Linked DNA regions of Sagittula stellata E-37. The protein of the gene in region 1 interacts with the protein of each later gene in a pairwise test. Links are inferred from orthologs where the notes say so. Each region holds a gene or a part of one and is shown in the gene's direction. Other genes may lie near its edges.

What was found.
Region 2: the proteins of pepT (region 1) and tpiA interact in binary tests that used the Escherichia coli proteins (3 or more experiments, as listed by UniProt). The link is inferred for Sagittula stellata E-37 from one-to-one orthologs.

Annotation. Positions count from the first base shown.
Region 1 is NZ_CP155729.1:2,660,905-2,664,424, reverse strand. Bases 419-3,238 are described here. They hold pepT (peptidase T), read left to right. Parts: upstream 419-1,116; coding sequence 1,117-2,361; downstream 2,362-3,238. Other genes in these bases: gap (type I glyceraldehyde-3-phosphate dehydrogenase), read right to left, coding at 2,437-3,238; ABFK29_RS12630 (sulfite exporter TauE/SafE family protein), read left to right, coding at 419-1,044. In the rest of the region: ABFK29_RS12635 (sigma-54-dependent transcriptional regulator), read left to right, coding at 1-42; more of ABFK29_RS12630, read left to right, coding at 289-418; more of gap, read right to left, coding at 3,239-3,441. UniProt on the Escherichia coli protein: Cleaves the N-terminal amino acid of tripeptides.
Region 2 is NZ_CP155729.1:2,178,927-2,182,377, reverse strand. What follows is about bases 500-3,250. They hold tpiA (triose-phosphate isomerase), read left to right. Parts: upstream 500-1,377; coding sequence 1,378-2,124; downstream 2,125-3,250. Other genes in these bases: ABFK29_RS10340 (helix-turn-helix domain-containing protein), read left to right, coding at 3,114-3,250; ABFK29_RS10345 (hypothetical protein), read right to left, coding at 2,785-2,958; ABFK29_RS10350 (hypothetical protein), read left to right, coding at 2,457-2,720; ABFK29_RS10360 (hypothetical protein), read right to left, coding at 866-1,084. In the rest of the region: ABFK29_RS10370 (HesB/IscA family protein), read left to right, coding at 1-41; ABFK29_RS10365 (TfoX/Sxy family protein), read left to right, coding at 41-364; more of ABFK29_RS10340, read left to right, coding at 3,251-3,410. UniProt on the Escherichia coli protein: Involved in the gluconeogenesis. Catalyzes stereospecifically the conversion of dihydroxyacetone phosphate (DHAP) to D-glyceraldehyde-3-phosphate (G3P).

The DNA of each region.
Region 1 (3,520 bases):
AAGATGGCCAAGTACGGTCTGGCAAGGGCCGACTATCTTTGAGCGGCCTTGCCGGCTGTTTCCCGAGCCACGCGCCACGGGCGGCCGAAAGGGGTGATACCCGCGAGGCCCGGATCGACGACAGGCCGTGACAGTCGCGTTCTGATGGCTGGGCTGCGAAAGCCCGGCCTTCAAGGTCGGCGCCGAAGTCACTGGCGCCCCTGACTTTTCCCGCGAAAGACGATGCGCCGCTGTTGCCTTTGCGAACGCGCGGGCGCAGTCTCCGCGCGGGAACGGGGGACGTCTGGCATGGAGTTTGCAGAGGCGCATCTGGCAGGATTGCTGTGGGCGGCGGCGGCGCTGATCCTCGGCGGCATCCTCAAGGGGGCGACGGGCGCGGGGGCACCGATTGTCGCGGTGCCGGTGATCGCGCTGTATTTTGACGTACCGACCGCGGTGTCGGTGATGGTCCTGCCGAACTTCGCCACCAACCTCATCCAGTCGTGGAAATACCGCGCGTCGCTACCGGAAGGCGCCTTCCCGTGGCTGTTTGCCGGCGGCGGTTTTCTCGGGGCCTGGCTGGGCACGATCATGCTGGCTCATGCGGCGCCGAAGCTGCTTCTGGCGATGGTGGCCTGCGTCGTCTTCCTGTACATCGCCTTCCGCCTGATGCGCCCGGACTGGGCGCTGCCGATGGCGGCGGCGCGGCGCGTGGTGCTGCCGGTGTCGACGGTGGCGGGCGTGCTGCAGGGGGCGACCGGGGTCAGCGCGCCGGTGTCGATCACCTTCCTCAACGCGATGAAACCCGAGCGGTCAGTCTTTGTTGCGACGATCTCTTTGTTCTTCCTGTCGATGACGCTGGTGCAGATCCCGGCGATGATCTGGTACGGGTTGCTCACACCCCAGCGCGCGGCGGGCAGCGGGCTGGCGCTTTTGCCGCTGCTGGCGGCGATGCCCCTGGGCGCAGCGCTGGCGCGGCGCCTGCCGAAAGAGGTCTTCGACAAGGCGATCCTTGCCCTTTTGGCAGTCGTTGCGGCCCGGCTGGCGTGGAGCGCGCTGGCCTGAGGCATCACGGGGCTGGCGTCCGGCGATGGCGGCGCTAGGGTCGGGCGCGTGAAGGCAACGAACGGAGGCATCATGACCATTGCTCTCGAACCCGATCTGGAGGACCGTCTGGTCCGCTATTGCGCCGTCGACACGCAGAGCGACCTCGACAGTCTGACGACGCCCAGCACCGCCTGCCAGCTCGACCTGTCGCGCATGCTGGTGGCCGAGCTGGAGGCGATGGCCGCGGAGGACGTGGTGCTGACCGAATACGGCGCGGTTCTGGCGACGGTGCCGGGCAATGCGCCGGGGCCGACCATCGGTTTCCTCGGCCACGTCGACACCGCGCCGCAATTCAACGCCACCGGGGTCAAGCCGCGCGTCATCCGGGGCTACAACGGTGGAGAGATCACATATCCCGACGATCCCGCCTTGGTTTTGTCGCCCGAGGTGGACAGCTACCTGGGCAAGAAGGTGGGCGAGGACATCGTCTGTGCCTCCGGGCTGACGCTGCTGGGGGCGGACGACAAGGCGGGCGTCGCCATCGTCATGTCCGCCGCGCAATACTTGCTGGAGCATCCCGAGGTGCCGCGCCCGACGCTGCGTCTGGCCTTTACCCCGGACGAGGAAATCGGTCGCGGCGTGCACGGCGAACTGCCGACCGATCTGGCCGTGGACTTCGCCTATACCTTCGACGGCGGGGTCGAGGGCGAGATCGTCTACGAGAGTTTTTCGGCCGATCAGGCGGACGTTGTGGTGAAGGGCGTGTCGATCCATCCGGGTTATGCCACCGGGCAGATGGTGAATGCCGCCTACCTGGCCGCGAAGATCCTGCAGGCGCTGCCGCTGTCGACCATGACGCCCGAGACGACCTCGGGGCGGGACGGGTTCCTGCATGTGACCAACATGGACGGCGGATCGTCGGAAATGCACATTCGCCTTATCCTGCGCGATTTCGAGCGCGAAGGGCTGGCGGCGAAAGGCGACCTGCTGCGGCAGGTCTGCGCCGCCGTGCAGGCCGGAGAGCCGCGCGCCAAGATCGAGGTGGAGATCACGCCGACCTACCGCAACATGCGCTATTGGCTGGAGGACGACATGACGCCGGTGGACCTTGCGCGGGAAGCGTGCCGTGGCATCGGGATCGAACCGTTCAGCCAGCCCATCCGCGGCGGCACCGACGGGTCGCGACTGACGGAAATGGGGGTGCCGACGCCGAACCTGTTCACGGGCATGCGGCAGATCCACGGGCCGCTGGAGTGGGTCTCGGTGCAGGACATGGGCAAAGCGGCGCAGCTGATGCTGGGGATCGTCGGGCTGGCGGTTCAGAAGGGGGCCTGAAAAAGGGGGCCCATAAACCGAAAAAGCGCCGTCAGATGACGGCGCTTTCCCCGGTTCGTGCCTTGAACGACCGTTTCAGTGCAGCAGACGACCCATGGCTCCGGCCACGTCGGCCATCCGTGCAGAGAAGCCCCACTCGTTGTCGTACCACGCCATGACGCGGACCATCCGCTTGCCCACGACCTTGGTCTGGTCGGGCGCGAAGATCGAGGAATGGGTGGTGTGGTTGAAGTCGATGGAGACCTTCGGCTCGGGATCGTAGGACAGAACCGCGCCCATACGGCCGGCGGCGGCTTCTGCCACGACCTCGTTCACATCTGCCAGCGTCACGTCGCGCGAGGCATAGAAGGTCAGGTCCACAGCCGAGACGTTTGGCGTGGGAACGCGCACCGAGGACCCGTCGAGCTTGCCCTTCATGTTGGGCAGCACCTCGCCCAGGGCCTTGGCGGCACCGGTCGAGGTCGGGATCATCGCCATGGCGGCGGCCCGTGCACGATAAAGGTCCTTGTGGCGACGATCGAGCGTCGGCTGGTCGCCGGTGTAGCTGTGGATCGTCGTCATGATCCCGCTTTCGATGCCGATGCCCTCGTCCAGCACCTTGACCAGCGGCGCGAGGCAGTTGGTTGTGCAGGAGCCGTTGGAGACCATCACGTCGCCCTTCACCAGGTCGCGGTGGTTGACCCCGTAGACCACGGTGCGCTGCACGTTCTTGGCGGGCGCCGAGATCAGCACCGACCGGGCCCCGCGCGCCAGGTGCGCGTTGGCCTTGTCGCCGTCGTTGAACTGGCCGGTGCATTCCAGCACCACGTCGCAGCCGCCCCAGTCGAGTTCTTCCAGATCGTAGGAGGACATCACGTCGATCGGACCGCGCCCGAGGTCGATGGCGTTTTCCTTGACCTTCACCTCTCCGGCGAAACGTCCGTGCACGCTGTCGTACTTCAGCAGGTGCGCGTGGGTTTCGATCGGGCCGGGGGCGTTGATCTTGACCACCTGGACATCGTTGCGGGCGGATTCGGCGATGTGCGCAAGCGTGCAGCGACCGATGCGGCCGAAGCCGTTGATGCCGACGGTGACGGTCATGGACTACTCCTGAAAAAGCCAGTGTTAAGCGTCGTATACGAAGGGATGCTGACTCGGGAAAGGTTGAAACGCCTTTTTT
Region 2 (3,451 bases), 480 kb from region 1 along the record:
ACGTCGAGGAGATGGCCGCGGAACGCGGAACCCAGGGCTGATGGCGCTTTCGGAAGAGGACCGCGCCTACGCCCGCGACCTCTTCTCCGGCCTGGGAGACGTCACCACCCGCCGCATGTTCGGCGGCATGGGCATTTATTCCGGCGGCACGATCTTTGCCCTGCTGATGTCCGACGGCACGCTGATGATAAAGGGCGCCGGGGCGTTTGCCGACCGTCTGGAAGAGATGGGATGCGAACGCTGGCGCTACACCCGAAAGGACGGCGGCGGGGCAGCCATGCCCTACTGGACCTTGCCCGGCGAGGCCCTCGACGACCCCGATGAAGCGGTCGACCTGGCCCGCGAGGCCCTTCGATATCTCTGAGCCGGCATGTGCCCCTGTCTGGGCGCCGCCGCCCCGCATAGGCCTTTCCCGCCAATGGTGTGGCGCGCGACTGTCCCGTGTTTTCGGCGTGGTGCCACTGTCTCACGCCTTCGGCGTGACGGTACTAACTCAAGCCTTCGGCTTGACGGGGGCTCTGCCCCCGCGCCCCCGAGGTATTTTGGCCAAGATGAAGGAGGCGGGTCTGTCTTCAGGGAATGGCGGCCGGCCCTGGGTCGGTGGACCGCTTGAGGTTTTTGCAGTTGATGATACGTTTCATTGAAGCGCCGCGCCAGATGATCCCCGGCGAGGATCGACTTGCCAGAGCCCAAAGGCACGACGTTCGTGTCGGGGTTGGGGTTGAAGAACAGCGGGACAGCAATGTGCCCTTCACCCGATTTGCCGTGGCCTTCACCCGGCCTTCAGTCCACATTTCAAACATTTCATTCACCGAAGTTGATGACAAAGATACCTGGTCCGGCCTGTACGGGGTGCCACACGTCGTCACGGCCCAAGACTCCCGTCCGATCCCAGTAGCGTCACGCAGCCTTGATCGGTGTGGCCGGCGATACCGAAGTCCTTTTTGCCCGCGCAATCCGGGCGCGGCGGATCGTAGTTGCCCCGCATGAGCGCCATCGGCCGGACGAGCCGCGTGTCGAAGCAGTGCCGGTCAGCGCCGATCGCCTCCGCGATGCCGCGCAACAGGTCCAGAGCGCCCGCCATGGCGTTGCGCTAGTAGGCCCCGATCACCTCTCCCCCTTCCGGACGGTCCGGCCAGAGGTTCCCAGTATAGACCGGCAGGCCGGTCTCAGGCGCCCCGCGGCGCAGCGCCGCAAACGTATCGGGATCGCGTCCGGCGATCTTTCGGGCATCGAGAACCGGGAATATGGGCACTTCGAAAGGGGGGGCTGAAACGGTCGGTGCGACTGTTTCCACGCACCCGCTTGGCGCGCAACCGCCCTTGACCTCGCCGCCCCACTCGCGAAACTGCGCGCAAGCAGCAAAAGGATGACACCATGCGCACGAAACTGGCCGCCGGCAACTGGAAGATGAACGGCACGATTGCCAGCCTGGACGAACTCGACGCCATGGCTGAGGCCGCGAAAGGCGCTGCCGAAGTGCTGATCTGTCCGCCAGCGACGCTGATTTCAGCCGCCAGCGCCCGTGCGGAGAACGTCGCAGTCGGCGGGCAGGACTGCCACGGCAAGCCCTCCGGCGCGCATACCGGCGATATCGCCGCCGAAATGCTGAAGGATGCCGGCGCGAGCTACGTCATTCTCGGCCATTCCGAGCGACGCACCGACCATGACGAGCGCAACGACACTGTGCGCGACAAATGCGATGCGGCCTGGGCCGCCGGGCTGACCGCCGTGGTCTGCGTCGGCGAGACACTGGATCAGCGCGAGTCCTCCAACACGCTCGACATCATCGGCGGCCAGCTGGCCGGGTCGATCCCGGATGCGGCCACGGGGCACAACCTCGTCGTCGCTTACGAGCCGGTCTGGGCCATCGGCACCGGCAAGGTTCCCACCACCGATCAGATCGGCGAGGTGCACGACTTCATCCGCGCCCGTCTGGAACGCCGGTTCGGCGAGGGCGTGGGCCGCTCCGTCCGTATTCTGTACGGCGGCTCGGTCAAGGCCGCGAATGCCGAAGAGATCTTTGCCACCTCTAACGTCGACGGGGCGCTGGTCGGCGGCGCGTCGCTGAAGGCCTCCGACTTCGTGCCGATCATCGAGGCGCTGAACGCCAGCGCGGACTGAGCGCGCGCTGAAGCCCGAGCGACATTCCACGGGGCATTGCGCGCCAGGAACACGGGCAGGAAACATGGTAGGGAGGGGTTTTGCGCCACCCTGCCCTTGGGTCTGAACCTTGGCGGGCGGGCGGTTTCGGCCCGGGGCACGCGCCCGGCCGTCCTCCGCCGAAGGTTGGGTATTCCGGAATACACGCCAATCGTCCGCGATGTTATCGGTTAACACACCGTTGATATCGATTTGCGACGGCGATTGCGGCGATTGTCCGCACAGGCGATTCTCCCGGCTGCTCGGGGGTCAGCCGTGGCACCGCCACGCCCATTCCAGAAAGGAAATTTGAAATGTCTGCCCAGAAGTCTGCCAAGATCCTCACCTCCGCCATCGCAGCTGCCGCCATGGTGCTGTCCCTCTCGGCCGCTACCCCGGCCGCCGCGCTGAACCAGCACGAACGCAACGTCGTCGGCGGCGTCGTCCTCGGCGTGATCGGAACGCTCGCCGTGCAGGGCGCGCGCAAGAACCAGAAGCAGCGCACCTACACCACCCGCGTCTGCCACGACCCCTACCAGACCTACCGCAACGGTCACCTGGTCACCGTCTGCCGCTGACCCTGACCCGGCCCGAACCGTTGCAACGCCCCGCCACAGCCGGCGGGGCGCATGTCGTCCGGCCTCAGGGGCGCAGCGCCAGCACGCTGTAGGCCGCCATGAAGACGAGCCCCAAGGCCCCCTTGTCCCACAGGTGCGCCTCCGCCCCCGCATAGGCCGCCGCCATCACGCCGTACATCGCGTGGTGACAGGTCATCCGCTCGGCCGCCGCTTGCAGCCATTCCATCACGATCCTCATGTCATTTCCTTTCGAGGCTTGATGGCTGGCCAGCCGGGTTCAATGATGCCTCCGAAGACATCCCCAAGGTGCAGCATCGCGGCAGATGAGTGTGAGGACGGCTCAGGACGGGAGCGGACTTTCCCGGCGTCTTCCGGACGAATGAGGACGATTGGGTGCAAAGTTTCGGTGAATTGCTGGGTGAGGAAATCTGCGAAGAGCGCGAAACGCGCGGCTGGACGCAAGTGCAGCTTGCCTTGAAAGCCTTTGGGGACGAGGACGCGGTCCGGCGGATTCACAACTATGAAAAGGGCAAGGTCGCCAACCCGCAGGCGCGGACCTATCAGCCGATCTGCGAAGCGCTCGGGATCACCCGAGACCGGATCAAGGCGCTCAAGGCACAGGCCTCCAACGCGGCGACATTGAATGACGACGAGGTCGGCAGTCTCCGCGCCTCCAAGGGATCGCTGTAAGAAGCCCTGGATGACAGCAAGAGCCTGACGCGGTCGCAACT